DNA from 2 places in the Promicromonospora sp. NFX87 genome. Region 2 is predicted to be linked to the other one. Evidence: predicted binding sites of a transcription regulator. Region 2 holds the regulator's gene; the other holds the start of a gene.
What was found. The regulator HrcA, encoded in region 2, represses chaperone genes, less so after heat shock. The targets are predictions, from matches to a motif close to TTNGCACTCGNNNNNNNCGAGTGCNAA.
Positions count from the first base shown of each region.

Region 1: a site for HrcA is predicted at 11,887-11,913, ahead of groES (co-chaperone GroES). Genes of this name have one in related genera too.

Region 1 covers NZ_CP183413.1:5,390,769-5,405,954, forward strand. The annotation lists gene ACNYC2_RS24120 (SanA/YdcF family protein) at 1-412, shown strand, start outside; gene ACNYC2_RS24125 (hotdog fold domain-containing protein) at 496-978, opposite strand; gene ACNYC2_RS24130 (succinic semialdehyde dehydrogenase) at 1,017-2,651, opposite strand; gene ACNYC2_RS24135 (GNAT family acetyltransferase) at 2,757-3,230, opposite strand; gene ACNYC2_RS24140 (GuaB3 family IMP dehydrogenase-related protein) at 3,233-4,357, opposite strand; gene ACNYC2_RS24145 (exonuclease domain-containing protein) at 4,543-5,265, shown strand; gene ACNYC2_RS24150 (Rid family hydrolase) at 5,319-5,957, opposite strand; gene ACNYC2_RS24155 (FAD-dependent oxidoreductase) at 6,307-7,920, shown strand; gene guaB (IMP dehydrogenase) at 8,019-9,533, opposite strand; gene ACNYC2_RS24165 (MerR family transcriptional regulator) at 9,601-10,806, opposite strand; gene ACNYC2_RS24170 (WhiB family transcriptional regulator) at 10,997-11,284, shown strand; gene groES (co-chaperone GroES) at 11,409-11,705, opposite strand; gene ACNYC2_RS24180 (THUMP-like domain-containing protein) at 12,040-13,308, shown strand; gene ACNYC2_RS24185 (glutamate--cysteine ligase) at 13,305-14,471, shown strand; gene ACNYC2_RS24190 (malonic semialdehyde reductase) at 14,562-15,176, opposite strand.
Region 2 covers NZ_CP183413.1:1,227,773-1,242,958, reverse strand. The annotation lists gene ACNYC2_RS05500 (histidine triad nucleotide-binding protein) at 1-129, opposite strand, end outside; gene ACNYC2_RS05495 (helix-hairpin-helix domain-containing protein) at 381-2,162, shown strand; gene ACNYC2_RS05490 (OmpA family protein) at 2,159-3,019, shown strand; gene ACNYC2_RS05485 (16S rRNA (uracil(1498)-N(3))-methyltransferase) at 3,135-3,902, opposite strand; gene dnaJ (molecular chaperone DnaJ) at 3,913-5,034, opposite strand; gene hrcA (heat-inducible transcriptional repressor HrcA) at 5,074-6,093, opposite strand; gene ACNYC2_RS05470 (hypothetical protein) at 6,456-6,653, shown strand; gene ACNYC2_RS05465 (helix-turn-helix transcriptional regulator) at 6,752-9,721, shown strand; gene ACNYC2_RS05460 (DUF3097 domain-containing protein) at 9,803-10,669, shown strand; gene ACNYC2_RS05455 (DUF4870 domain-containing protein) at 10,706-11,242, shown strand; gene ACNYC2_RS05450 (hypothetical protein) at 11,354-12,253, opposite strand; gene ACNYC2_RS05445 (hypothetical protein) at 12,343-13,410, opposite strand; gene hemW (radical SAM family heme chaperone HemW) at 13,539-14,813, opposite strand; gene lepA (translation elongation factor 4) at 14,814-15,186, opposite strand, start outside.

The DNA of each region.
Region 1 (15,186 bases), 2.4 Mb from region 2:
CGAGCTCTACCGTGCGGGCATCGCGCCCACGGTGATCCTGAGCGGCGACGCGCACGACAACGCCGACGGCACCCGGTACGACGAGCCCGGCTCGATGCGCGCCTGGCTCCTGGACAACGACCTCGGCGTCCCCGACGACGCGATAGTGCTGGACCGCGAGGGTTTCAACACCACCGCCACATGCAGGCGCGCCCACGACCTGTTCGGCGTGCGCACCGCCGTCGTCGTCACCCAGGACTATCACCTGCGCCGCACCCTCTACTCCTGTGTAGAGGCGGGGCTGGACGCCGTCGGGATGGGCGTGAGCGCCGAGAGCGTCCGGCCGGTGCAGTGGGCCTGGTGGCACGTGCGGGAGCTGCCCGCGAGCTGGAAGGCGGCGGTCCGCTCCCTGGCCCGCCGTCGGCCCCGCTGACCTGTCAGACCCCACCGATGTGTCAGACGCTCAGGTCACTCGGGTGACCTGTAGGTCTGACACGTCGCGGAGCGTCTGACCGGTCACTTCTTCTTCGGCGTGACCCAGAGGTGGATGGTGCCCTCGACCACCACGGTCCCGTCGGCGAGGACGCCCCGGACGCGCACCGGCAGGTCCCTGTCGTCGCCGTCCCAGTGCGCCTGCTCGGTCTCGGCCACGCACCTGACGTCGCCCGTCGACTTCGCGAGGTAGGACACCTCCATGCCCTTCGGCAGCCAGCGCTTGTCGTCGGGCACCGTGGCCTCGGCGAGCGAGCCCATCGCCATCTCGAGCCCGTTGCAGACCGCGATGGCGTGCACCGTGCCGATGTGGTTGCGGTTACGCCACCGGTTGGGCACCACCACCTCGCCGTAGTTCGGCCGCATGTCGACCACCCGCGGGGCGAAGCTGCCGAAGTACGGCGCCTTGAAGGAGTAGACCAGGGAGAAGATCCGCTTGCCGAACAGCCCACCGATGACCGGCAGTGCGTTGGCGGACTTCCAGAAGGCATGGAGCTGCGTCGTCATGCGCGCGAGCGTACCGGGCGCGGTGACGACCGTTCACCTCACGGCATGCGCAGCCTGCGCATCACGTCCAGGGCAGTGGTCAGCACCCGGCTGGGTGTGTCGCCGCCCAGGCCGTACAAGTTGTCGAGAGTGGCTCCGAACCGGGCGCCCCGCGAGGTCACGACGGTCTGCTGCCGCGTGAGGCCGTCGATCGACGCCGCCCCGTGCCTGGCGCCCAGGCCGGAGGCCTTCCAGCCGCCGAGCGGCGCGGACACCGAGCCCCAGGTCATCGTGTACCCGTCGTTGATCGCCACCGATCCCGCCTCGACCCGTGCGGCGACGCGGCGTGCCCGGCCGACGTCCCGGGACCAGATCGCGGAGTGCAGCCCGTACTCGGTGTCGTTCATGACGGCGATGGCTTCCTCGTCGCAGTCGACGCGCGAGATGGTCACGACCGGCCCGAAGGTCTCCTCACGGGCGACCACTGCCTGCGCCGGCACGTCGTCGAGCACCGTCGGGGCGTAGAAGTACGGGCCGACGTCGGCGCGGTGCACGCCGCCCGCGAGCACCCGGGCGCCCCGTGCGAGCGCGTCGTCGACGTGCGCCGTCACCTTGTCGAGCTGTGCGGCGGACGTGAGCGACCCGACCTCTGCCGAGTAGTCGAGCGCCGGGCTGAGCCGCAGGTTCCGCACGGCCCGCACGAACTTCGCGACGAACTCCTCCGCGACGGCGGTGTGGACCACCAGGCGCTCGATGGACACGCACAGCTGGCCGGAGTTCGAGAAACAGGCCCGCACGATGCCCGGGACGGCCGCGTCGACGTCGACGTCGTCCGTCACGTAGAGCGCGTTCTTGCCGCCCAGCTCGAGCGTGGCGCCGATGAGGCGCTCGCCCGCTCGCGCGGCGACCTTGCGGCCGGTGGCGGTGGAGCCGGTGAAGGCTATGTGGTCCACGTTCTCGATCAGCGCCTGGCCCACCTCGGGGCCGCCGGCGACGACCTGGAAGAGCCCCGCGGGCAGGCCCGCGTCGTCCAGGGCCTCCGCGGCCCACAGCGCTGTCAGCGTGGTCTGCGGGTCCGGCTTGAGCACCACGGCGTTGCCGGCCAGGAGCGCGGGGAGCGCCTCCGAGAGAGCGAGCACCAGCGGGTAGTTCCACGGCGAGATCGCACCGACGACACCGACGGGCCTGCGGTGCACCTGCGCGCCGACGAGCACCGGAACCATGCCGGCGACCCTGCGGGACGCGAGGTAGCGCGCGCCACGGACGGCGTAGTGCCTGGCGACCTGCGCGATGTCCGCGATCTCCTCGAAGGCGGCGCGACGCGACTTGCCGGTCTCGAGCTGGATCAGGTCGAGCGCCTCGGACTGCCGCTCCAGGACGATCCGGCCGAGCCGCTGGAGGACGCCGGCCCGGTCGCGCACCGACATGCGGGCCCAACTTCGCTGCGCCACGCGCGCCCGGACGACGCACGCGGCGACGTCCTCGGCGGAGGAGACCGGGAACGTCACGAGCGGAGCGCCCGTGAAAGGGCACATGGACCGGTGCGTACCCGATCCCTCGGAAGTTGCGATCCGAGCCACGAGCGGGGCCATGACCCCTGGCTCGAGGACAAAAGTCCCCTGCGGGTGCTCTGGGTCGAGCACACCGCCGACCGCACCACTAGCCGCTGCGTCGGCTGCTGCGTCGTCGATCATGGCGCCCACCCTACGCACAAAACCCTGCACCATGTATTGATGGGTGTGTGAAACTGACTTTCACAGCAGGGTCGTCATAGCGCGTTCACCTCGCACGACGCACTCTCAGTCGGACTCGACCCAGCGCCCCAGAACAGTGCATTCCTGGTCGGTGTAGCCCATCCGACCGTAGAAATCGAGCACGTCCGTGTTGGTGGTCCGCACCATGAGCTGGATCTTGCGTGCCCCGTGCGCGACCAGCCACGCCTCGGCGGCGACGACTGCCGCCCGGCCCAGGCCCGTGCCCCGCAGCTCCGGCGCGACCGCCACGTAGTAGAGCCAGCCACGGTGCCCGTCGTGGCCGGCCATCGCCGTTGCGGCCACCCTGCCGTCGGCCCGCGCGACCAGGACCGTCGAACCGCCGCTCGCGCGAGCGTCGGCGATGTCGACGTACGGGTCGTTCCACGGCCGGGTCAGACCGCACGTCTTCCACAGCTCGACCACCTGCTCGACGTCGGCGTCGGTGATCTCGACGAACTCGCCGTCGGCAGCCGGTGCCGCGGCGAGGACGGGCGCGAGCGGCTCGCCGTCGGGACGCATGCTCACCGCGGCTGGTACGGCGACACGACGACCTCGACCCGCTGGAACTCCTTCAGGTCGGAGTAACCGGTCGTGGCCATGGCGCGGCGGAGCGCACCGACGAGGTTCAGGGTGCCGTCGGCCTGCTTGCCCGGCCCGAAGAGGATCTCCTCGAGCGTGCCGACCGAGCCGACCTCGACCCGCTCGCCGCGCGGGAGCTGCGGGTGGTGCGCCTCGGGGCCCCAGTGGAAGCCCTGGCCCGGCGCCTCCGCAGCACGCGCGAGCGCGGCACCGAGCATGACGGCGTCCGCACCGCAGGCCACGGCCTTGACGACGTCGCCGGAGTGACCCACCCCGCCGTCGGCGATGACGTGCACGTACCGGCCGCCGGACTCGTCCAGGTAGTCGCGACGCGCCGCGGCGACGTCTGCCACCGAGGTGGCCATGGGCGCGTGGATGCCGAGGCTGACGCGCGTGGTGTGCGCGGCGCCGCCGCCGAACCCGACGAGCACGCCCGCCGCACCGGTCCGCATGAGGTGCAGCGCCGCGGTGTAGGTGGAGGCCCCGCCGACGACGACCGGCACGTCCAGCTCGTAGATGAACCGCTTGAGGTTGAGCGGCTCGGCGTTGCCGGAGACGTGCTCCGCCGAGACCGTGGTCCCGCGGATGATGAACAGGTCGACGCCCGCGTCGACCACCGTCTTGTAGAACTCCTGCGTGCGCTGCGGGGTGAGCGCACCAGCCACCGTCACGCCGGCCGCCCGGATCTCCTTGAGGCGCTGCGTGATGAGCTCCGGCTTGATCGGCTCGGAGTAGATCGCCTGCATGCGCCGCGTCGCCTCGTCACCGGGCAGCGCCGCGATCTCGGCGAGCAGCGGCTCGGGCGACTCGTAACGCGTCCACAGACCCTCGAGGTCGAGGACGCCGAGGCCACCGAACCGGCCCAGTGCGACGGCGCTGCTCGGGCTCATCACGGAGTCCATCGGGGCCGCGACGATCGGGAGGTCGAAGTGGTAGGCGTCGATCTGCCAGCCGACCGAGACGTCCTTCGGGTCCCTGGTGCGCCGGGAAGGCACCACCGCGATGTCGTCGAAGGAATAGGCGCGCCGCCCACGCTTGCCGCGTCCGATCTCGATCTCGTTGCTCACCCGCCAAGCCTACCCATCGCACCGGACGCGGCGCGCAGGTTCCGGTGATGTGCGGCCGTGGGGCGAGCCACAGTGCCGGACCAGAGTGTCAGTGACCGGTGGCAAGGTTCTCCATGGACGCACCGGACGACCGGGCAGAGCTGGAAGACACGGCCCGGAAACCCCGGACGAGCAGGGAGGACACCATGAACGAGAGCTGGATCAAGAGGCCGCTGCTGGGCTTCGACACGGAGACCACAGGGGTCGACGTCGCAGGCGACCGGATCGTCACGGCAGCTCTCGTGCTGCGCTCGCCCGGTGTGGGCACCGAGGTCCGCACCTGGCTGATGGATCCGGGCGTGGAGATCCCCGAGGAGGCCGCGGCGATCCACGGCATCTCCACCGAGCACGCCCGGACCTACGGCGTCCAGCCGAGGGAGGCGCTGGAGGAGATAGCAGCAGAGCTCGCCACCCACCTCGCCGACGGCGTGCCCGTGGTCGCCTACAACGCGGCCTTCGACCTCTCGCTGCTCGACTCGGAGCTGCTGCGGCACGGACTCAAGACCCTCCCCCAGCGGCTGGGCCGTCCCGTGGAGCCGGTGATCGACCCGCTCGTCATCGACCGCTGGCTGGACCGGTACCGCCCGGGCAAACGCCGCCTCGGGGACCTGACGCAGTGGTACGGCATCACCTCTGACGGCGACCTGCACACCGCCGAGGTGGACGTGCTCGCCACGCTCGACGTCCTGGAGGCGCTGGCCCGCCGGTTCCCGCAGCTGGAGCGCATGCCCCTGACCGACCTGCATCAGCAGCAGATCGGCGCGCACCGCCAGTGGGCGGTGAGCTTCAACGAGTGGCGCCGCGAGCAGGGCCTCGTCGGCCCGGGCGCGTCCGGCGTCTGGCCCGTGCAGTACTCGGCCGGCTTCTGACCCGGCAACCGGCCTAGCGGCCACGCCCCGGGCGTCCCGGGGCGTGGCCCGGCTCAGCGGGAGTACACGGCGTCGACCTCGACCTCGACGAGCCACCCGTCCACCGGGAGGTTCTCCACCTCCAGGGCGAAGCGCGACGGGCGAGCCCTGTTGACGACCATCGGTTCGGTGGTCGCCGACCCGAGCTGCACGTCGAGCACCTCGCCCGTGGCCAGGTTGGTGTTCGCGAAGAACTGCCGGTAGGCCCGGTTCCACCCGGCGAAGTCCATCTCCTCCTCGCCCTCGGGGTTCTGCAGGAAGACGCGCATGGAGACGACGTCGTCGTAGGACAGGCCGGCGCGCTCCAGGTTCGTGCCGATGCGGGTGAGTGCGTTGATGCCCTGGGCCTCCGTGAGGGTCACGCCGTCGGGCAGCTCGGCACCCGGGAAGACGTCGGTCGGGATGTAACGCTCCTCGGCGGACGCGCCCGGCGCGGTGTTGCTCGCCGCCGGGCCGAGGCCCGACGACTTGTACCAGGAGACGTTCTTGCCGATCGCCACGCCGTCGGCGATGAGCGGGGTGTCGCCGGTGACGAAGGAATGGGCGCGGTAGGGGTCCGGCCGGAAGACGTGCCCGGCTGCGAACGCCGTGCTGGGGACCGCTACGGCGGCGGTGACGACGACGGCGGCGATGAGCTTCGTGCGGTTCTTCATGGTGCTCCTCCAGCTGGCCGGCCGGGCGCCTGACGGAGCCCAGGTGCGGTGGCCCGGCGGTCGACACCGGGTGCCGCGTGACGCTAGCGACGGGGCATTTCCGCGGGATGAACGTCGCGGGTCGCCTCTGGAACGGCCGCACGCTCGATGCTCGAGCTCTCCTGGGAAAACGCTGGATTATTCGTAAGTACCGAAACAACATGGTTACTGCGGGCAATTGCATAGAAACGGTGCAGACCCGTCAATGTGACGTGCTCTCCATAACGTCCGAAGCGGTGCTGACGGCGGCGTCCGGACTCCAGACCGGGATCCCGCGGCCGTCAGACCTTTCGAACGAGAGGTAGGCACAGTGGTCATTGAGAAGAGCACCTCTGGCGTATCCCGCCGCAACTTCCTCCAGGCGGTCGGCGCGGGCTCCAGCGCCGGTGTCATGTTCGCGACCATGGGCGCGATGGGCCTGGCCCCCACTGCAGCCGCCCAGCCGAGGGCAGAGGCGTGGGTCCCCCCGCGAGGCAGCGACTTCTCGCTGACCGGCCGCTCCGCGAAGAAGGTGGTAGTCGTCGGAGCGGGCCCCGCAGGCCTCGCGACCGCCTACGAACTGCAGAAGGCCGGCTACCGGGTGACCGTGCTCGAGGCCCGCCACCGGCCCGGCGGGCGAACCCTCACGATCCGCGGCGGGGACTCCGAGACCGACCTCGACGGCGTCCGGCAGACCGCGAGATTCTCCGACGGCATCTACATGAACGCCGGCGCAGCGCGCATCGCCCAGTGGATGGTCACCATGGACTACATCCGCGAGCTCGGGGTGCCGTACGAGGTCTTCACGAACGCGAACGCGGACGCCTACCTGTACAACGAGAGGTCGGGTGCGACGCCGGGCAACCCGGTCCGCTACCGCACCGCGAAGGCGGACGTCTTCGGCTACACCTCGGAGCTGCTGCACCACGCCACCGACCAGGGTGCCCTGGACCAGAAGCTGACGGAGGAGGACAAGGAGAACCTGCGCTCCTTCCTGCGCAGCTGGGGCTCGCTCGGGCCCGACGGCACCTATGCCGGTGGGAGCAACCGCGGCTTCGAGACCTATCCGTCGGCGTGGAACGAGCACGGCACGCCGCTGCCCGGACCCGGCACGGTCTCCGAGGTGCTGGCCTCCAAGGTGGGCCAGTACTTCCCGTTCGAGATCAACTGGGAGCAGTCGATGCTCATGTTCCAGCCGAAGGGCGGCATGGACACGACCTACCAGTACCTGGTGCGGGCCATCGGCACGCAGAACGTCCACTTCAGCTCACCCGTGACAGGTGTGGAGAACACCAGCCGCGGAGTCAGGGTCACCTACAAACCGGGCAACGGCAGGGACCGGCAGATCGAGGCGGACTTCGCGGTCGTCGCGGCGCCCGCCGGCATCATGCGGCGGTGGGACACCAACTGGGGACCGGAGGTCGACGCGGCGCTCGGCGAGTTCGCCGTGGGCTCTCCGGCCGGCAAGATCGGCCTGCAGTACCGGTCGCGGTTCTGGGAGGACGACCACCGGATCTTCGGCGGGATCACCGAGACCGACATGGACCTCGCGCACCTGTGGTACCCGTCCTACGGGTACGGCGAGCGGAAGGGGCTGATCGTCGGCTACTACAACACGGGCGCCAACGCCCGCGCGTACGCCGACATGGCGCCGCGGCAGCGAGAGCTGCGCGCCGTCGAGCAGGGCGTGAAGATCCACGGGGAGAAGTACCGCACCGAGCTGGACAGCTCGTTCTCCATCGCCTGGCACAAGGTCCCCCACATCGAGGGCGCCTGGGCCTTCCCGAACACCACGTCCGCCGGCTTCAAGCTGCTGCAGCAGGGGGCGGGCAACGTGTACTTCGCGGGCGACTGGATGTCGGAGATCTCCGCGTGGCAGCACGGCGCCTTCTGGTCGGCGCGCTACGCGGTCCAGACCCTGCACGAACGCGTCATGTCGACCTGACGCAGCCGAGCTCCGCGAAGTAGAGCGCCTGTCCGGGCCCCCCTGGCGAAAACCCGGGAAACTCGGACAGGCGCTCTACTTCGCGGAACTGGGGTGGGTCAGAAGCCGCTGTAGTTGGGGGACTCCACCGTCATCTGCACGTCGTGCGGGTGGCTCTCCTTGAGCGACGCCGACGTGATGCGGATGAACCTGCCCTCGGCCTGCAGCTCCGGGACGGTGCGCGAGCCGGTGTAGAACATCGTCTGGTGCAGACCGCCGATGAGCTGGTGGGCCACGGTGGACAGCGGACCCTTGTAGGCGACCTGACCCTCGATGCCCTCGGGCACGATCTTGTCGTCGCTCGTGACCTCGGCCTGGAAGTACCGGTCCTTCGAGTACGACTTCTTGCCCCGCGAGGACATGGCGCCCATCGAGCCCATGCCGCGGTACGTCTTGAACTGCTTGCCGTTGACGAGCACCAGGTCACCCGGCGTCTCCTCGCAGCCCGCGAACAGCGAGCCCAGCATCACGGTGTCGGCGCCGGCCACGAGGGCCTTGCCGATCTCGCCGGAGTGCTTGAGACCGCCGTCGGCGATGACCGGCACGCCCGCCGGCTTGCAGGCCAGCGACGCCTCGTAGACGGCGGTGATCTGCGGTACGCCCACGCCGGTCACGACGCGGGTGGTGCAGATCGAGCCCGGTCCGACGCCGACCTTCACGGCGTCGGCCCCGGCGTCGACGAACGCCTGGGCGCCCTGGCGGGTGGCGACGTTGCCGCCGATCACCTGGACGTCCCTGGTGGCGGGGTCGGTCTTGAGGCGCTTGACCATGTCGATCAGCATGCGGACGTTGCCGTGCGCGGTGTCCGCGACGAGCACGTCGACGCCTGCCTCGATGAGCGCGGTCGCACGCTGCCACGCGTCGCCGAAGTAGCCGATCGCCGCGCCCACCATGAGGCGGCCCTGGCCGTCCTTGGACGAGTGGGGGAACTGCTCGGACTTCACGAAGTCCTTGACGGTGATGAGGCCGGTGATGCGGCCGTCGGGGTCGATCAGCGGGAGCCGCTCCAGCTTGTGCTTGCGCAGCAGCAGCGTGGCGTCGTCACGCGAGATACCGGCGGGGCCGGTGATCAGCGGCTGCGGCGTCATCACCTCGTCGACCTTGGTCGTGGCCCACTCGGCGACGGGCGTGAAGCGCAGGTCGCGGTTGGTGACCATGCCGATCAGCTTGTTGTCGGCGTCGACGACGGGGAAACCCGAGATCCGGAACTGGCCCGCGAGGGTGTCGAGCTCCTCGAGCGTGGCGTCCGGCCCGATCGTGACGGGGTTCGTGATGATGCCCGTCTGTGTCCGCTTCACGAGGTCGACCTGCTGGGCCTGGTCCTCGATCGAGAGGTTGCGGTGCAGGACACCGAGGCCACCCTGGCGAGCCATGGCGATGGCCATCGCCGACTCGGTGACCGTGTCCATCGCCGCGGACAGCAGCGGAATCTTGAGCGAGATCTCGCGCGTCAGGCGAGACGTCGTGTCGATGTCCGACGGCGCCAGGTCGGAGTAACCCGGCAGCAGCAGGACGTCGTCATAGGTGAGCCCGAGGAACCCGAACGGGTCGGCCGGCGAGGTCTGGTCCGTCATGGAGCAAGTCTACGGCCGGTGCGGCCACGGATCCTGGTCGGGCAGTGGTACCGGCCCGAGGCGTGCGTCACCTCGCCTTGATGACCGCCAGCACCTCGTGCAGCAGGCCGGTGAACGAGCGCACACGCTGCACCGTCGGACCGAACGGCAGGTCGGTCGCCGCGGCGTCGGCCCGCAGGCCCACGAAGATCGGCAGGTCCGGATGGCTCTCGTTCACCGCGTGCACGACGTCGAGGTCGGGCTTGTTCTGGGTCGTGGCCAGGACGACCGCCGTCGGCCGGACCATCGTCACCAGCTCGACCGAACGGTGCGTGCTCGCGGGGCCCGTGACGATCCGCGCCATCGAGCCCTGCGCGGCCAGCGCCGCGGCGAGCGCGTGCGCTGACAGCGGCACCACCTCGTCCGGCGCTGCGAACACGAGCACGATCTTGCGCATGCGGCTCGGGTGGTTGGCCGGCGGACCGCCCGCCTCGACCATCGCCCGCTCGAACTCCTCGGTGTAGTGGCGCAGTGCCCGGAGCGCGGCGGTCGCGAGCACCACCTCGGGCATCTCGCCGGGACCGGCGAGGACCGTGCGCTCGGACAGGCGCAGCCACGCCGGCTCGACCAGCTCGGTCCACCACGTCGCCGGGTCCCCGTCGGGGCCCAGCACGAGCAGGTTGTCGCAGGCGGTCCTGCTGTAGGCGAGAGCGGCATCGACCAGGGCGGAGACCCGGCCCGACGTCGGCGCCGGGGACGAGGCCGACCGCGGTCCTGCCGCGGCGGGGGCGTCCCCGCCCGTGGCACCACCGGGGAGCGCCCGCAGGCGTGCCCTGCCGCGCGGTTCTTCCTTCGGCTCGCCGCTCGGCGGCGGGGTCGGCTCCTCCTCACCGGGCTCGGGCGCCCGGAGGGTTCCGACGAACGTCTCGGCGAACTCCTCCGGCTCGGCGTCGTCGAGGTCGCCCTCCACCTGCACGGCGGGCAGCGCGGGCGCCGACCGGGTGGCGACCTCGAGCTCCGCGTCCCCTGCCTCGACAGCGGCCCGCGCGGCATCCACCGGCGCGACGCCCTCGAGCGTCAGACGGCGCATCACCAGCAGGCGGGCGACGTCGTCCGGGGTGTAGCGGCGGTGCGACCCAGCGGTCCGGCCCGAGGGGCCGAGCCCGTACCGGCGGTCCCACGTACGGAGGGTGGCTGGCGCCACCCCGAGACGTCTGGCCACTGCGGCGACGGCCAGTCCGGGGCTGGATGCACGTGACCCGCCCGAGCTCTCGGCAGGCCGCGAAGATGTCATGGACTCGATTCTGCCGACCTGGACCTCTCCGCGCCACTGCGAAACCCGGCGTGCCGCCGATCTCGGTGGAATCCGGTCTAGATCGCCGCAAAACCGGTCAGCCCTGGCGCGCTTGCCGTGACCCGATTCGAGTCGCCCGTCCAAAAATTGCCCCTTGAACAACTTCTGCACAACTTGTAGGTTGTTCGGCATGACGGAGATCTCGAGGCTTCCCGGTCCGGTAATGGAACTGTGGGAATGGCAGTACACGGGAGCGTGCCGTGACGCGGACGACACCCTGTTCTTCCACCCCGAGGGCGAGCGTGGGTCGACACGCCGCAGACGCGCCGAGGCCGCCAAGGCGATCTGCCGCTCCTGCCCCGTGATGATGCAGTGCCGCGAGCAGTCGCTCCGCGTGCGCGAGCCGTACGGCGTGTGGGGTGGGCTCAGCGAGGACGAGCGCTCGGCAATCCTCGCCGGCAAGTCCGTCTCTGCTTGATTCAGGCATCGCCTGATCCGCCCATATCGAGAGCCTGATCGAGTTTTCCGCCTGATCCAGGCATGGCAAGGGCCCCGCACCTCTCGGTGCGGGGCCCTCGTCGTCTACCTGGGGTGAGCTGGAGTCAGCTCACGACCACGGCGAGGATGTCGCGAGCGGAGAGCACCAGGTACTCCTCACCCGCGTACTTGACCTCGGTGCCGCCGTACTTGGAGTAGATCACCTTGTCACCGACGGCGACGTCCAGCGGCACACGGTTGCCGTTGTCGTCGATGCGGCCCTGGCCAACGGCCAGGACCTCGCCCTCCTGGGGCTTCTCCTTGGCGGTGTCCGGGATGACCAGGCCGGAAGCGGTCGTGGTCTCGGCTTCGAGAGCCTTGACGACGATCCGGTCCTCGAGCGGCTTGATGGGGACCGACACGTCGGACCTCCTCTTTCGTGAGCGGATCGAGAGATCAGCTGCGTGATGGGCGTAAGTGGCTCGAACGTTCGACCGTCCGCCGTCGTCGCGGGTGCCGGCGGGCACGAACGTCTGGGTTCTCCCCCGCGGGCCCGTCATCCGGGTTCCCGCAGTGGTGAACAACCCCAAATCTAGGTCGGCGCTAGCACTCGGTCAAGGCGAGTGCCAATCGGGTGGAGTGGCTCACACTCTGCGGGACCGACGCGCCGCCGCCACACCGGAATCTCGCCATCTCCGCGAAAAGGTTCCGTCGCGCCGCTCGTCACGACCAGGACAAACGTGGAAAGATCTTCCCATGGATGCGGCGATTCTGAGCAAACTGCTCAGCCCCGACGGCTGGGCCTTGCTGGGCGCCCTCCCGCCCTACGACGAGCGACAGGCGATGAAGACCGTGACCGCCCTGCGGGACAGGGGCGTCGCGCCGGACCTCGCGGCCGCGCTGGTCACCCAGTCCAGGCTCCGCACGCGGGCCCGGGCCAAGTTCGGTGACTTCGCCGACGGGATGCTCTTCACCCCGGACGGCCTGGAGCAGGCGACACGGCTCCTCGTCGCCGCGCTGCACGCCCGGCGGTACCTCGACGCGGGCATCTCCGCCATCGCCGACCTCACCTGCGGCATCGGCGCCGACTCGCTCGCCTTCGCGGGGACGGGCCTGCGGGTGGTCGCCACCGATCTGGACGAGTGCACCGCCGCGATCGCGCAGTGGAACCTGCGCCACTTCCCCGAGGCAGACGTGCGGCATGCCGACGGGCTCGGGATCGACCTGCGTGCCGAGGGCATCGAGGGCGTCTACGCCGACCCCGCCCGCCGGGTGAGCGGCGGCTCGGGCGCACGGAGCAGGCGAGTCTTCGACCCGCGGGCGTACGAGCCCCCGCTCGACGCCGTCTGGGCGCTGCGCGAGACGGTGCCCGCCGTGGGCATCAAGGTGGGTCCGGGCATCCCGCACGACGGCCTGCCCGACGACGCCGAGACCCAGTGGGTCTCCGTCAACGGCGACGTGGTCGAGGCCGGCCTCTGGTTCGGACCGCTCGCCCTCGACGGCCCCGGACGGTCGGCGCTCGTGCTGCGCACGTTCACCGACGACGACGGCAAGGAGCACACGCTGAGCCGCACGGTCCGCGGCGCCGACGTCGTGCCCGACGTCGGCGGCGTCGGACAGTACCTGTACGAGCCCGACGGGGCGGTCATCCGCGCGGGTCTTGTCGGCCAGGCGGCCGCTGAGCTGGGCGGACGCCTCGTCGACCCGACCATCGCGTACGTCACCACGGACAGCCCCGCGGAGCTGCCGTCGACCCGGCCCACCGACTCGGTAGGGGCGCCGGCGCCGATAGCCACCGGCTACCGGGTGCTCGACACCATGCCGTTCGGACTGAAGCGGCTCAAGGCGTACCTGCGTGACCGCAACGTCGGGCGCATCACTATCAAGAAGCGCGGCACCGCGGTGGTACCTGAACAACTTCGCAAGCAGCTCGTGCTCACCGGGACCGAGGAGGCGACGATCGTGCTCACACGCGTGGCAGGCAACCAACAGGTGCTCCTCGTCGAACCACTGGGACCCGTATGAGCTCGCCGGCCCGGCTCGGATTCGGCGAGTCCCCCCGCTCCACCGTTGGCCTCGAATGGGAGATCGGGCTGATCCGGTCCGACACGGCCGACCTCTCGCAGTCGGGACCGGAGGTTCTCGCGGCTCTCGCACGCACCGCCGTCGAACCACCCGACGGCTCGGTGAGCTACGCCCCGCACGTGGCCGGCGAGTTCATGAAGAACACCATCGAGCTGGTGACCGGCGTCTGCCATACCGTCGCGGACGCCGGATCGGACCTCGACCGGCTCCTCGACCGGGTGCGGACGGTGACCGACCCGCTCGGCCTCGACCTCATGGGCGGCGGGACGCACCCGTTCGCGCGCGCCGCGGACCAGCAGGTCGGCGAGAAGGAGCGCTACACCCGCATCATGGAGCGCACCGGGGTCTGGGGCGCGCAGCTGATCATCTGGGGGCTGCACGTCCACGTCGGGATCGAGCACCGGGACAAGGCGCTGCCGCTGATGCGCGCGATGCTCACCTACTTCCCGCACCTGCAGGCACTCTCTGCCGGGTCGCCCTACTGGGCCGGCCAGCACACCGGTTACGCGTCCAACAGGTCGCTGCTGTTCCAGCAGATCCCCAGCTCAGGACTGCCGGTCCCCTTCGAGACCTGGCAGGAGCTGGAGGCGTACGCGGGCGACATGCTGCACGTCGGCGCGGTCGAGGCGTTCAACGAGGTCCACTGGGACGTGCGGCCCTCGACGTTCGGCACGCTCGAGGTGCGGGTCTGCGACGGACCGACCAACCTCTCGGAGGCCCTCACGCTCGCGGCGCTGGTGCACTGCCTGGTGGAGCACCTGTCCACCCAGCTCGACCAGGGCAGGACCCTGCCCGTGCTGCCGCCGTGGTACGTGCAGGAGAACAAGTTCCGCTCGGCCCGCTACGGCCTGGGCGCCACGGTGATCCTCGACGCCGACGGCAACCAGGGCCCGATAGTCGACGCGATCGGCAAGCTGCTGGTCGAGCTGGAGCCTGTCGCACACCGGCTCGGCTGCACGGCGGAGCTGGCGGGGGTGCGGGACATCGTCCGCGCTGGAGCGTCGTACCAGCGGCAGCAGGCGGTGGCCGCGGCGCACGGCGGCGACCTGGTGCCGGTCGTGCGCTCGATGGTGGACGAGATGCGAGCGGGCCACCCGCTCTGACACCGGTTCGCCGAAGTAGAGCGCCTGTCCGGCTCAACCCCGTGAGACGGGGCTCGGGCCGGACAGGCGCTCTACTTCGGCGAACTGGTGTCAGACGATCTGGGAGACCTCGTCGTAGTTCAGGCGGGGGGCGCGGGGGCGGGTCGTGTCGGCGCCGTCGGCCGAGCTGACGTTGACGACGAGGAAGCTCTTCCAGCCGCTCTCGGCGAAGAACTCGGCGTCGATCCCGTCGTAGTTCCCGTGCATCGGGCCGGCGGCCAGGCCGGCAGCCCGCAGGCCGACGACGAGGTACCCGGCCTGGAGCAGAGCGCTCGTGCGTGCCGCCTCGGCGCGCGCCTCGGCGTCGCCCGCGAACATCTCGCGCGCGCCCGGGATGTGCGGGACCAGCACGTCGAGGCGCTCGTGGAAGTCGGGGTCGGACGCGAGGACGAGGGTGACCGGCGCCTTCGCGATGCGCTCCTGGTTGCCCTCGGGGGCGTTGGCGACGAGGCGCTGCCGGGCCTCCGGCGTGCGGACGACGAGCACGCGCAGCGGGCTCGTGTTCATCATCGTCGGACCCCACTTGATGAGGTCGTACACGGCGGCGAGCTGCTCGTCGGTCACCTCGGACTCGGCGAAGGTCGTCACGGTGCGCGCCGTGCGGAACAGTCGGTCGGCGGTCGCGTCGTCGATAGCGAGGCTCGAAGCCTCAAGAGTCTCGGTCATGCCGGTGCCA
Region 2 (15,186 bases):
GTGCACGGGCGCCTTGGGTGCGATGTCCCGGAACGCGATCGCCGTGTCCGACGACGCCACGACGTCCGCGGGGATCTCCCCCGCCACGATCTTGCAGAAGAGGCAGTCAGGGCTGTCGGTGCTCGTCATGCTCTGCAGGCTACCGGCGAGGGTCTGGACCGACCCCCGGAGGCGGCCCCCGGGCCCCTGGCCGAGCGGGCTCGGGGGCATATTTTTCCGTACCGTTACACAGTTCGTAATGCCCGGGTGAAAGGGATGTGGGAGAGTTTGCGGCATTCGATGGAGATTGGCGCGCTGCGACACCATTTCGTCGCCATTCGTCCCGCGGGTCCCGTCGTCACCCTCACACCACACACCGCAGTAGTCACCTGGAGGTCCGCGTGGGTTGGTTCATCGCCCAATCGCTCGCATTCATCATCATCGCAGCCCTGATCGGCCTCGCGATAGGCATCTGGATCGGCTGGCTCGTCTGGGGCCGCCGGGCCAAGGGCAAGCATGCGGCGGAGAAGGCGGAGGCAGCCGCACGCACGGCCGCCGTCGCCGCCCCGGCCTCCGACGCCGAGGCGGAGTCCGCTGCCGGTTCCGAGGCGGACGCCGACGCGGAGGCCGCCGAGCCCGCTCCCGCCCTTGCCGTCGCCTCCACCGGCACCGCGGCGGAGGCCGGCGTCGAGACGCCGGAGGCCGAGCCCGCAGCCGGCAGCGGCACGGTCCTGCCGGTCGCGGACGGCGCGGCCGGATCTGACGACGAGCCCGCCACCGACGGTGCGGGCACCGACGAGGCCGAGGTCGAGGCCGCCGGGTCCGACGTCGTCGCAGAGGCCGAGGCCGTCGCGCGCAAGGCCGCCGAGGCGGAGGCCGCGGCCCAGGCCGCCGTCGTCGCCCCCGCCGACGAGGCTGCCGACTCCCCCGCCGAGGAGGCCGCGGCTGCCCCCGAGCCCGACGACCTGCAGCGTATCGAGGGCATCGGCCCGAAGATCGCGTCCGCGCTGGTCGCCGCCGGCTACCCGACATACGCGTCGATCGCCGCGTCGAACGAGGAAGAGCTGCGCGCGGCCGTCGCGGGCCAGGGCATCAAGTTCGCGCCCGCTGCCGCCAGCTGGGCCGACCAGGCCCAGTACCTGGTGGACAGCGACACGAAGGGCCTCGACGAGTACCAGGACTACCTGGTCGGCGGCCAGGAGCGGCGCGCCAAGTTCAGCGAGAAGGTCGACTACGCGGACGTCGACGAGATCGCCGACGCCGACGAGAAGGCCGCCGCCATCGCGCAGGACGAGGCGGAGGCTGCCGCCGTCGCCGCCGCTGAGCCGGAGCCCGAGCCCGAGCCGCAGCCCGAGCCGCAGGATCTGCAGCGTATCGAGGGCATCGGCCCGAAGATCGAGGCCGCGCTCAAGACGGCCGGGTACACGACGTACGCCAAGGTCGCCGGCGCGTCCGAGGCGGAGCTGCGCGAGGCGCTGACCACGGCGGGCATCAAGTTCGCCCCCGCCGCCACGAGCTGGGCGGACCAGGCCCAGTACCTGGTGGACGGCGACGAGGACGGCCTGCGCGAGTACCAGGACTACCTCGTCGGCGGCCAGGAACGGCGCGCCAAGTTCAGCGAGAACGTCGACTACGCCGACGTCGACGAGATCGCCGACGCCGACGCCAAGGCCGAGGCGATCGCCGAGGACGAGGCGGAGGCCGCCGCCGCCACGGCCGAGGTCACCGAGCCGGAGCCGGAGCCCGAGCCCGAGGCCGAGCCGCAGGATCTGCAGCGCATCGAGGGCATCGGCCCGAAGATCGAGGCCGCGCTCAAGGCCGCCGGGTACACGACGTACGCCAAGGTCGCGGCGGCGTCCGAGGCAGAGCTGCGCGAGGCGACCGCCACGGGCGGCATCAAGTTCGCGCCCGCCGCCGCGAACTGGGCGAACCAGGCGCAGTACCTCGCGGACGGCGACGAGGACGGCCTCCAGGAGTTCCAGGACTACCTGGTCGGCGGGCAGGACCGCGCGGCGAAGTTCAAGAAGGACGTCGACTACACCGACGTCGACGAGATCGTTGACGCCGACGCCAAGGCCGAGGCCATCGCCGAGGACGAGGCAGAGGCGGCGGCAGTCGGCGACGACACCGGGTCGGACACCGAGTCAGACACCGAGTCGGCGGGCTCCGGGGCGAAGGCATGAACCTGAGGTCGGTCCTGCCCCCGGTCATCGTCGCGGTCCTCGGCCTGGGCGCGCTCTCGAGCGTCCAGGACACGGGGTTCCGCGAGGGGATCGAGGCCGACCTGACCGAGCGTGCGCAGAGCGCGCTCGCCGCTGCCGACCTCGACGGTGTGGACGTCGAGGTCACCGGCCGGGACGCCGACGTGACAGCGGCGACCGACATCGACGCGCTCCTGGCCACCGAGGTGGTCAGTGACGTGGAGGGCGTCCGTACCGCGGCGGCGTTCGGGCCGAACGGCCCGGTGTCGGGCGACATCGGGCCCGCCCAGGCCTTCTTGACCGAGAGCGACCCCGAGCCCACGCCCTCCGAGGACACGACGGACGACGACGCCGAGGCGACGCCCTCGCCCGAGGCGACCGACCCGCCGTCCGACGGCGCATCGGCCGAGCCGGAGAAGGACGAGCCGGAGAAGGACGAGCCCGAGGACGACGAGCCGAAGCGCAAGCCGACGAGCAAGGAGCGCGAGGAGGCCCAGGAGGACCTCGTCGAGATCCCGAACATCACGTTCGTCACGGACAGCGCGAAGCTGACCAAGAACGGCCGGGCGGTGGTGCGCGAGGCCGCGGAGGTGCTCGCGGAGCACCCCGAGGTCGAGGTCCGCATCGAGGGGCACACGGACTCTCGCGGGACCTGGGCGGCCAACAAGGAGCTCAGCGAGCGTCGCGCCGACGAGGTGCTGGACCGGCTGGTGGACCTCGGCATCGACGAGGACCGGCTGACCGCGAAGGGCTACGGCGAGTCGGACCCGCTGGTCGTGCCGAAGTCCTTCGCCGACCTGGAGACGAACCGCCGCGTGGAGTTCATCGTCCAGAACTGACGAGCACCGCGAAGTAGAGCGCCTGTCCGGACACACGCTCTATCTCGGCGCCTCAGAACGCGCGAGGTAGAGCGTGGGTTCGGACAGGCGCTCTACTTCGCCGGGTGGGGTGGGGTTACGCCCAGCGGTTCAGGCGGGTGCTCAGGAGGGCTATCGCCACCGGGCCCGCCGTGGACGTGCGAAGGACGTGCGGGCCCAGGCGCGCGGTGACGGCGCCCGCCTCGATCAGCAGGGCGACCTCGGCCTCCGAGATCCCGCCCTCGGGGCCGACGACGAGGAGCACCTCGCCGGCGGAGGGCAGCGCGAGCGTCGCCAGCCCCGCCTTCGCCTCCTCGTGCAGCACGGCCACGGTCCCGCCCGCCGCGACGACGTCGCGCGTCCGCGCCGCGAGCTGCTTGGTGCTCAGCGGAAGCTCGACGTCGGGGATGCGGCAGCGGCGGGCCTGCTTCGTCGCGGCCCGCACGGTGCTCACCCAGCGTGCGCGCGACTTCGCGGCCCGGTCCCCGCGCCAGACGACGACCGACCGCTCGGCCTGCCACGGGATGATCGCGTCCACGCCGACCTCGGTCGCGGCCTCGATGGCCATCTCGTCGCGGTCACCCTTCGCGAGGGCCTGGACGAGCGTCACGACGACGGCGGGCGCCGGCTCGACGTCCACCTCCTCGACCCGGAGGTGCACCTCGGCGCCGGCCACCGACTCGACGACGGTCCGCAGGCGCACGCCCGCGCCGTCGACGACGTCGATCCGCTCCCCGGGGCCGCGCCGCTGGACGACGCCGGCGTGCCGGCCTTCCGCGCCGTCGAGCACGTAGACCGAGCCCGCGGCGTACTCGGAGAGCGGATGGGCGGTGGACGCCTCCGCGAGAAAGACTGGCGCGCTCATGGGTGGGCGGTCAGCGCCCGCTGAGCTTGTCGCGCAGCCGCGAGAACACGCCGCCGTGCACGGACGCGAGGCGCGACTCGGGCCGCTCCTCGCCGCGCAGGACCGCGAGCTGCTGCAGGAGCGCCGTCTGCTCCTCGTCCAGGGCCGTCGGCACCTGGACCTCGATGTGCACGTTGAGGTCGCCGCGCCCGGGCGAGTGCAGGTGCCCCACGCCGAGGCCCTTGAGGGTCATGACCTGGCCGGGCTGCGTGCCCGGGCGCAGGTCGATCTCCTGGAGCCCGTCCAGGGTGTCGAGCTCGAGGACGGTGCCGAGCGCGGCCGCCGTCATCGGCACCTGGAGGGTGCAGTGCAGCTCGTCGCCGCGCCGCACGAACGTGTCGTGCGCACGCTCGCGGATCTCGACGTACAGGTCTCCGGCGGGCCCGCCACCGGGGCCTACCTCGCCCTGCGCGGAGAGCTTGATGCGCGTACCGGTGTCGACGCCGGCAGGGACGTTCACGGAGACGGTGCGGCGCGAGCGCACGCGGCCCTCGCCGGCGCAGTCGGTGCAGGGCTCGGGGATGACCGTGCCGAAGCCGCCGCAGGCGGAGCAGGGCTGGTTGGTCATGACCTGGCCGAGGAACGAGCGCGCCACCCGCTGCACGGAACCGCGGCCGTGGCAGACGTCGCAGGTACGCGCCGAGGTGCCGGGCCGCGCGCCGTCGCCGGCACAGGTGTTGCACACCACAGCCGTGTCGACCTGGATCTCGCGCTTGGCGCCGAACACAGCCTCGGCGAGCTCGAGGTCGAGCCGCACGAGCGCGTCGTTGCCGCGCCGGGCGCGCGGGACCGGCCCGGCGGGCTGCCCGCCGCCGAAGAAGGTCTCGAAGATGTCCTGGAAACCGAACCCGGCACCGAACCCACCACCGGCGCCGCCACCCGGCGCGGTCGGGTCCACGCCCATGTCGTACTGCTGGCGCTTGTCCGGGTTGGACAGCACCTCGTAGGCGCGCGCGACGTCCTTGAACCGGTCCTCGCCCACGTTGCCCGCCACGTCGGGGTGCAGCTCACGGGCCAGCTTGCGGTAGGCCTTCTTGATCTGCTCGGGCGAGGCGTCGCGCGGAACACCGAGAATCTCGTAGTAGTCGGTCACAGGTCTCTCTTTGTGAGGAGGTTTGTGGAAAAGGGGATGTCAGCTGGGCAGCACACGCGACAGGTAGCGCGCGACGGCGCGCACCGCGGCGATGGTGCCCGGGTAGTCCATACGGGTGGGGCCGATCGAGCTCAGGATCGCGACGGAGTCGCCGTCGGACGAGCCGTAGCCGGACGTGACGACCGAGGTCTCGGACAGGCCCGCCAGCCGGTTCTCGTGGCCGATGCTCACGGCAACCCCCGCGTCGTCGGTCATGTCGGTGAGGAGGCCGAGCAGGACCACCTGCTCCTCGAGGGCCTCGAGCACGGGACGCAGGCCCTGCTCGAACCGCATGCTGGAGCGCGCCAGGTTGGCCTGGCCCGTCAGTACTATGCGCTCCTCGCTCTCCTCCGCGAGCGCGGCGGTCACCACCTCGGCCACGGCCGTACCCAGCGCGCGGTGCTCGTCGGGCATCGCCTCGGTGACCCGGGCGAAGGCGGTGCCGATCTCGGTGAGCCGGTGGCCGGCGGCCGCGGCGTTGAAGCGCGCGCGCAGCTCGCCGAGCGTCGCGTCGTCCATCCCGGGGGGCACGTCGAGGTACCGCTGCTCGACCCGTCCCGTGTCCGTGATGACGACGACGAGGAGCCGCCCCTCGGCGGAGGGCACGAGCTCCAGGTGCCGCAGCCCGGAACGACGCAGCGACGGGTACTGCACGACGGCGACCTGGCCGGTCAGCTGGGCGATGAGGCGTCCGGCGCGGGCCACCACGTCGTCCAGGTCGACCGCCTCGGACAGGAACGTCTCGATGGCGCGCTTCTGGGGCACGGTCAGCGGCCGCACCTCCGCGAGCTGGTCCACGAACAGCCGGTAGCCCTTGTCCGTGGGGATGCGGCCGGCCGAGGTGTGGGGCTGGGCGATGAGCCCGGCCTCTTCCAGGGCGGCCATGTCGTTGCGCACGGTCGCCGGGGAGACACCGAGCTTGTGCCGCTCGGTGAGTATGCGGGAGCCCACGGGCTCCCGTGTCCGGACATAGTCCTCCACGATCGCTCGCAAGACATCGAGCCTGCGTTCTTCGCTCACCGCGCTCACCTCCGTCCCAGGTAGAACGTCCGGGACCTGCACCCGGGTTCCGGCCGGCGCTCCAGCACTCTCGCCAGCCGAGTGCCAATCCTACGCGGCACACGCCACAGGCCAAGTCCCCGACCCGCCACCCGTCCCCACAAGCCGGGCCCGAACCGGACGGACCCGCAGGTCAGGACGCCTCAGCCTAGTGTCCTCCCCGTTCGCGAGGGGCGGAGTAGGGCAATGCCTTAGGTGCCGTCGAACGCCTCAGCGGAACCGGCCCGGAAGATGCGGCGACCGCCCGATCCGCCGGCGGTACCTCACGGACGAACCTTGAGTCATCGCCGGCGACGGGCCGGCGACGACCAGGAGGCAACACCATGTTCGGTTTTTCCGACTTCGCCGAGTACCGCAGGAACGAGCAGGACCTCAACCGCCGGGCCGAGCAGTCCCGGGTGGCCCGCGAGCGCAAGGAGAACGCCCGCCGGAAGGCGACCGAGCAGCGCACCGCAGAGCGCACCGCAGAGCGCACCCGGCAGGCCGACGCCGCCCGCACGGCCCGGCCCCGCGTCGCCTGACGCGCGGCGCCAGACCGCGCCTGACAGCTGCCGGACAGCCGTGACCAGCGACGATGACCAGCGGACCGACCAAAGGACCGGCATGGGACGATGAGCCCATGCCGGTTCCCCGCGCCCGCCTGGTGGGTCGAGCCCGAGAGCTCGGCGAGCTCACAGCCGCCCTCGACGCGATCCGCTCGGGTGACAACCGCACGATGGTGATAGCGGGCGAGGCAGGGATCGGCAAGACGCGCCTCCTCGACGAGCTCACCTCGCACGCCGACGGCGTCGCCGTCCTCACCGGACAGTGCGCCGACGAAGGATCCGGGCCCCTCCCCTACGCCGCCCTCGCCGGACTGCTGCGCGGGATCGTCCGGACGGTGGGCCCCGAGGCAGTGGTCGCCGCGGCCGGGCCCGCGGCGGGCGCCCTGTCCGCCGTCGCACCCCAGCTCGTCGCCCCGGCGTCCGACCCTTCGGCAGGCTCGGGACAGCGCGCCGGAGCGGACCGCCTCCCCGAGGTCCTCACCAACCTGCTCGCCGGCCTCGCGGCCGAGCGCCCCGTCGTCGTGATCATGGAGGACCTGCACTGGTCCGACGACGTCACCCGCGCCGTCGCCCTCCGCCTCGCCCGCACCGCACCGCCCGGTCTGCTCCTGCTGCTCACCTACCGCAGCGACGACGTCGGACGCGCGCACCCCCTGCGCACCGTCATGGCCGAGCTCGACCGGGCCCGGCTCACGACCCGCCTCGACCTGGCCCGCCTGGGCGTCGCAGAGGTCCGGGAGATGGCGCACGACCTGCTCGCCGGCTCCCCCCACCTCCAGGACAGCCTCGCACGCGGCCAGGAGCGCGGGCGCGACGCCGGACCGGACGCCGGCCTCACCGCCGAGCCGTTCGCCGACCTGGCCGACCGCAGCGAGGGGGTCCCCTTCTACGTCGAGGAGCTGGTCGGCTTCCTGGACACCGACCTGCCCGACTCGCTCCGCGACATCCTCCTGCTGCGCTACTGGAACCTGAGCCGCGAGGCCCAGGCCCTCTGCCGGGTCGTCGCGGCCGCCGGCCCGCGCGTCTGGCACGACGTGCTCGACGACGTCCTGGCCGACCCTTCGACAAGCTCAGGACAGCGTGTCACCACTGGCGCCGGGCCGGAACCTGAGGATGCGCTGCGCGAGGCGGTCGACGCGCAGGTGCTGGTGACGACAGACATCGGCTACGCCTTCCGGCACGCGCTGGCCCAGGAGGCCGTGTACGCCGAGCTGCTGCCGGGCGAGCGCCGCCGCCTGCACGCCGCGTACGCGCGGGCGCTCGAGGGCGCCCTCGTCCGGCGTGCCCGGTCGGTCGCCAAGCTGTCGCGGATAGCGGACCACTGGTGGCGCGCCGGCGTCCTGGACAGGGCGCTCGCGGCGGCGGTCGTCGGGCACCAGGCGGCAGCGGACGGCGCCGCGTCGTCCACCGCCGTCGCGCTGGGCGAGCGCGCCATGGAGCTCTGGGAACAGGTACCCGACGCCGAGGGCGTGGCCGGCCTGCCGCACCACGAGCTGCTCCGCACCGTCGCGGAGTCGCTGCGCGGGTCGACCCGGACCGCCCGCGCCCTGGCCGTGGCCCACGAGGCGATCGCCGAGTGGCCCGGCGACGACCCGGCGGGCCTCGCCGGCATGCTCTCCGACACGGCGCTCATCGCGGGCCACGCCGGCTCGGGCGAGGGGCCAGAGCTCATCGAGCGGGCCCTCACGCTCGTGGAACCCGGCCGGGACGACGCCGTCCGCGCCCACCTCCTGATGCTGCGGGCACGCCACGCCATGCTCGACGGCCGGACCGAGGAGGGGATCGAGGCAGCGACGGCCGCCTACGAGGCCGGGATCGCGATCGGCAGCCCCGAGGTCGCGTCGGTAGCCCTGAACCTGCGTGGCGTGAGCCGGGTCCAGCGCGGTGACGCCGGCGGCTTCGCCGAGATCGACGCCGCGCGCGACGCGGCCGCGGGCGCCTGGCGAGGGCTGAGCCGGTACTACACCAACGGGTCGGACTCCCGGATCCTCGTCGGCGAGTGGGACCGGGCGGTCGAGATCGCCCAGGAGGGGGTCACGGAGGCACGCCGGCACGGCGCGTCCGAGGGCTCGCGGATCATGATCGAGGGGAACGTCGTCGAGGCCTGGATCGGGCGCGGCGACTGGGCCGAGGCGGCCGCCTGGTACGAGCGCACGGTGCCCCTCATCCACGACAGCGTGTACACCGCCTACCTGACCGAGCGCCGCGCCTGGCTCCTGATGTGGCGCGGCGACGTCGAGCGCGCGCAGGCCGAGGCCCGCCACCGGGCCGCCACCTGGGAGCGGTTCGGCCGCCTGGAGGAACAGATCCGGTCGCGCAGCATGGGCACCCAGGCGGAGCTCGAGCTGCTGCGCGGAGAGCCTGCGGCGGCGCTGGAGCGCCTGTCGGTGGTCGTCGCGCCGGACCACCCGCGCAGCCCGGCGTACGACCTCACGACTCTCGCCCTGTCGGCCCGGGCGGTCGCCGAGCTCCGGGCGACCGGCCAGGACATCGACGACGCCCCGTACCGCGCGGCGCTGGCCGAGTGCGCCCACTGGCCGACGTTCCCGGTGTGGTCCGCGGTGTTCGAGGCGGAGCTCGGCACCGGACCGTGGACGGCGGTCGCCGAGCAGCCCGGCCCCGCGCCCGCCCACCTGCGCCCGTACGCGCTGTACCGCGAGGGCGTGCGGCTGCTGGAGGCCGGCGACCGGCCCGGAGCGCGCTCGGCGCTCGGGTCGGCGATCACCGAGGCGGAGAAGATCGACGCGGGGCTGATCGTCCAGCGGGCGCAGGGCCTGATCGACCGGGCCGGTCTGAGCGGCCGTGGCGGGCCTGCCGAGACGCCCGCGCCGGCGGCGTCGTCGTCAGCGGCGGGCGGCGTGCCGGACACGCTCACCCCGCGGGAGCAGCAGGTGCTCGCGCTCGTCGCCGGGGGCCTGACCAACAGGCAGATCGCGGAGCGGCTGTTCATCTCGGCCAAGACGGCCTCGGTGCACGTCTCGGCGATCCTGCGCAAGCTGGGCGTGTCGACCCGCACGGAAGCGGCCCTCCGCGTTCCTCGCTGAGTGCTGGCCATTCGCCCTGGATGACACTCCGAACGGGCGAATATCCAGCACTCAACGGGGTGGCGGAACTAGGGTCAGCCCGTGGTTGACGATCGGTATGGACCTGATGTGCTGTCCCCCGCGTTCCCTGGTGCGCAGCGGGGGCGGAGCCGGCCGACGTCGCAGCCGATGCCCGCCGACAGCGGGCTCGTGGTCGAAGAGGTCGAGACCGGCTGGGTCGGCGCCGTCGTACGCGTCGAGAAGTCGGGCGGGATGCACGTCGTGGTCCTCGAGGACCGTCGCGGCCGCACCCGGACCTTCCCACTCGGCCCAGGCTTCTGGGTGGAGGGCAAGCCGGTGGTGCTCACCGCGCCCGTCCTGAACCGCGCACCCGCTCAGCCCACGCGCACCGCCTCCGGGTCGGTGGCGGTGCACGGCGCCAGGGCCCGCGTGGCCCGGGGCAGCCGCATCTGGGTGGAGGGCAAGCACGACGCCGAGCTGGTCGAGAAGGTCTGGGGCGACGACCTGCGCGTCGAGGGTGTGGTGGTCGAGATGCTCGACGGCGTGGACCACCTCGCCGAACGCCTCGCCGAGTTCGGGCCCGACGCCGACCGCCGCGTCGGCGTGCTGGTCGACCACCTGGTCCCCGGCTCGAAGGAGCAGCGGCTGACGGACGACGCGCTGCGCCACGTCCCGCAGGGCACGGTGCTGGTGCTCGGCCACCCCTACGTCGACGTGTGGCAGGCGGTGCGCGCCGAGCGGCTCGGGCTGGACCGCTGGCCGGTCATCGACCGGGGTACCGAGTGGAAGCTCGGCATCCTGCGTTCCCTGGGCTGGCCTGCCGAGACGCAGGCCGACGTCGCCCGCGGCTGGCAGCGGATCCTCTCCGCCGTGCGCGACTTCCGGGACCTCGACCCGGCGCTGCTGGGACGTGTCGAAGAACTTATCGATTTCGTGACCACGTCATAGGCCATCTCGTACGCCACAGCCTCTACGGTTATGGCCATGTCCGAGAACCCGCAGCAGTCGCCCCAGCCGCCTGACCAGCCGCAGCAGCCCGGCCCGTCGCCGCAGCAGCCCCCCGCCTACGGCTCGCCCCAGCCCGGCCAGCCGCCGCACCAGGACCAGCCCGCGCCCGGCCAGCCGGTTCAGCCGCAGCCCGGCACCGGGTACGGCCCGCCCTACGGCTCCGGTGCGCCGTACCAGCCCCAGCCGCTCACCCCGTCGGACGAGCGCACGTGGACGATCCTGGCCCAGGTCGGCCCGTTCATCCTGTCGTTCATCGCGCCGCTGGTGATCTGGCTGGTGTTCAAGGACCGCAGCCGGTTCGTGGACCAGGAGGCCAAGGAGGCGCTGAACTTCCAGATCACGCTGGTCATCGCCTCCGTGGCGATCGGGATCATCTCCCTCGTCACGTTCGGGTTCGGCACGATCCTGTACCTCGCCTTCATCGCCGCGGTCGTCTTCATGATCCTGGCCGCCGTGGAGAACGGTAAGGGCGCTCCGTACCGCTACCCGGTGAACATCCGCCTCATCAAGTAGTCCGCTCCGCGAGGATGACCATGCACCTGCTGCCAGGATCCGAGTGATTCTGGCAGCAGGTGCATGGTCATCTTGTCGGGACGACGACGGCGGCGAGCCGCCGGGGCGGCGTCAGGCCGCGGCGGGCCCGGCCGCGACCGGACCGCCGGTGATCCGGCGGAACGCGAACGCCATCGCGACGATCGACAGCGGGGCCGTGATGAACAGGCCCAGCCCGCACGGGATCGAGCCCAGGATGTTGATGCCCAGCAGCGCGAGCTCGAGCAGGAACACCGGGCCGAAGTTCTTCCCCACCAGGCGGAACGACGAGGTGAAGGCCGTCCACGCGCCCAGGTCCTTGTCGACCACGTGGTGGTAGGTGAACGGCGCGAAGATCGCCAGAGCGATGCTTCCGAGGCCGCACAAGCAGGCGCCGATCACGTTGGCGACCAGCAGCAGGAGCGCGGTGAGGAGGATCTTCCCGTAGCTGCTGACCTTGAAGAGGTTGCCCCAGGTCGCCTTCTCCCCGGAGACCTCACGCAGCCCGGCGTTGATCCCCAGGGCCGAGAGCACCGACAGGATCAGGAAGCCGATGAGCCCGAGCGACCCGCTGCCGAGGCTCACGCCCGTCCAGATCCCCATGCCCATCCCCACGCCGGCCGACGTCTGGGAGTCCGCCGCATCGTTCACCCGGTCGCTGTACTCGGCGATCGTGCTCCCGTTGAAGATGCCGAACACGACGATCAGGAGCAGCACGAACAGCACCCAGAACAGCCAGTTCCCCTTGAACCGGTCCCACGCGAAGCGCAGCGCCTCACCGACCTGGAAGGGGCTCGCCGGCTGCGTCCCGTACGGCACCGCCGGTCCGCCGTAGCCGGGGGGCTGGCTCGCGCCGCCGTAGACGGGCGGCTGTGCCGGGCCTGGCGGGGGCGTAGGGCCGGCGGGGTTCGGCGGCGTCGGTCCGTCCGACGGCGGCGGGGTGGCGCCACCCGCGTTCGGCTCGTACGGGTTCTGTGGCGTGTTCTCACTCATGTGTTCCCCTTGGCTGGTCATTGATCCAGCCCACCTTCACCTCTTCTCCGCATTTGCGCATGTGCAACCGCGGAGTTGTTACCGGGTCGTCAGCCCTGCACGGGCTCCCCGGTCCAGCGCTGGACCAGATACGCCCCCACCAGCAGCATCGCGGGCACCACGACGACGAGGCCGATCCCGCACGTGGCGATGGAGGCGATCCCCAGCCCGGCGAAGATGCCGAGGACGCCGAGGACGGTCCCGAGGTGCGAGAACACCAGGCCGACACCGCGGGCGAACGCCTTGCCGAAGCCCACGCCGCCCAGCAGCAGGAAGGGCACCGGGATCAGGACGAACGTCAGCACGACCTGCACCAGCACGCCGGCCACGGGCAGCGCCGTGCCGGCGAACCCGAGCGCTCCGGTGACCACCGCGAACACCACCAGCCCGCCGAAGCCACGGAGCACGAAGAAGTCGCGGACGCGGACCTTGCGGGTCCGCGTCGCCGCGAGCGCGCCGGCGTACAGGAGCGCCTGCAGCAGGAAGACCACCGCGGTGCCGGCCGCCACCAGCCCCCTGGCCTCGAGCGTCCGGCCCGCGGCCAGCGCCGCGTCGACCGCTGCCGGGTCGGTCGAGCTCGCGAGGGCGTCCATCGTGGACGGGCTGAACGCGAGGAGCGCGGCGACCTGCGCCAGGCCGAGCAGCAGGCTCATCAGCACCCAGGTGCCCCAGCTCGCGCCGAACGCGCTCCAGCCCCAGCGCCACGCGTTGCCGATCGTCGGGGGCTCGTCCACGTCCGGCCGGCGTTCGGTCCCGGAGTCCGCCGGGTACTGCGGGAGACCGGGCTGGGCCGGGGGCTCCTGGTACCGCTGCGGGGGTGCGGGCTGCTGCGGCTGCGGAGCCCGCTGGCCGCCCTGGTAGCCGCCCCACTCACCCGGCCGCGGATCCTGCTGTTCCGGCCGCCGCAGGGGCTGGTAGTCGGGCCTGCCGTACGGGTTGGCGGGGCGGCCGTAGGGATCGCGCGGGCCGTAGGGGTCGAACGGCTGAGGCTGCGGGGGCTGGGCCTGCTGCGGCTGCGGATCCTGCTGCTGCGGGACCTGCGGGACCCGCGGGTGCTGCGCCGTCCGGGGCTCGGGGTCCGGATCCTGTGGGTTCCAGCCGCCGTAGGTGTTGCTCATGCGCGTACCCCTCGTCAGACGTGCTGGTGCCGCTTCGTAACGGTATGAGTCGGCACAAGATAACGGCGATTTCGCCCGCACTGCAAACAAACCGTGCGGCGCTCCGACGCCGCGCGGCGGCAGTGGTTTCAGGCGGTGAGGTCGCGCACGACGGAGTCGGCGAGCAGGCGTCCGCGGCGGGTCAGCACCGCACGCGCGGGGCCTCCTCCGGCGCCGACCGCCGCCCGTCCGTCGAGCAGCTCGCGCGCCACCAGACCCGCCACCGCGGTGCGTCCGGCGTCGGACAGCACCCCGAGGTCGAGACCCTCGCGCAGCCGTACGCCGAGCATCACTCGCTCCAGGTGCGCCTCCGTGCGCGTGAGCAGCTCGCGCCCCGCGCCGGGGCTCTGTCCGGCCTCGAGCCGCGTGGCGTAGGCACGGGGATGCTTCACGTTCCACCAGCGGACGCCGGCGGGGGTCTCGACAGGCTCGACCACCGGTGTCGGCGCCGACACGTAGCTGTGCGCACCCGGGCCGACGCCCCACCAGTCGTCGCCGCGCCAGTACCCGATGTTGTGCCGGCACTCGTGCCCCGGACGCGCCCAGTTCGACACCTCGTACCAGCGCAGGCCCGCCTCCGTGAGCAGGTCGTCGACCAGCTCGTACTTGGCGGCCTGGTCGTCCTCGTCGGGCAGCTTGACCTCGCCGCGGCGCACCTGGGCGGCCATCTTCGTGCCGGGCTCCACCACCAGCGCGTACGCCGACACGTGGTCGACGCCGGTCGCCAGCGCCGTCTCCACGCTCGTGCGCCAGTCGTCGAGGGACTCGCCCGGCGTGCCGTAGATGAGGTCGAGGGACACGTCGAGCCCGGCGTCGCGCGCCCACCGGACGACGTCGGGGATGCGCAGCGGGTCGTGGGTGCGCTCGAGCGTCGCCAGCACGTGCGGCACCGCCGACTGCATCCCGAAGGAGACCCGCGTGAACCCGGCGTCGGCCAGGACCCGCAGCGACTCGGGCGTGACGGAGTCCGGGTTGGCCTCGGTGGTCACCTCGGCCGCGGCGGCCAGGCCCCAGGCCTCCTTGATACCGCCCAGCACCCGGGCGAGGTCCTCCGCCGGGAGCATCGTGGGCGTGCCGCCACCGAAGAAGACGGTGGAGACCGCGGCGGGCGCGCGACCGGCGTCGGACAGGACCTTCGCCGCGAGGTCCACCTCCAGCAGCGCCGTCGTGGCGTACCGCGCCTGGTTGGCGCCGCCGCCCAGCTCGGACGCGGTGTAGGTGTTGAAGTCGCAGTAGCCGCAGCGCACCGTGCAGAACGGGACATGCACGTAGACGCCGAACGGCCGGTCCGCCGGCGACGGGCCTGCCCAGGCGGGCAGCGCGCCGTCGTCGGGCACCGGGATGCCGGAGGGAAGTGCGGGCACCTACTTCTTCTTGTCCTTGGGGCCGTCCGAGTCGGAGGAGAGCGCGGCGATGAACGCCTCCTTCGGCACCTCGACCGAGCCGATGTTCTTCATGCGCTTCTTGCCCTCCTTCTGCTTCTCCAGCAGCTTGCGCTTACGGCTGATGTCGCCGCCGTAGCACTTGGCGAGCACGTCCTTGCGCATGGCGCGGATGGTCTCGCGGGCGATCACGCGCGCGCCGATGGCGGCCTGGATCGGCACCTCGAACTGCTGGCGCGGGATGAGCTCCTTGAGCTTGGCCGTCATCATGACGCCGTACGAGTACGCCTTGTCGCGGTGCGCGATCGAGCTGAACGCGTCCACGTGCTCGCCCTGGAGCAGGATGTCGACCTTC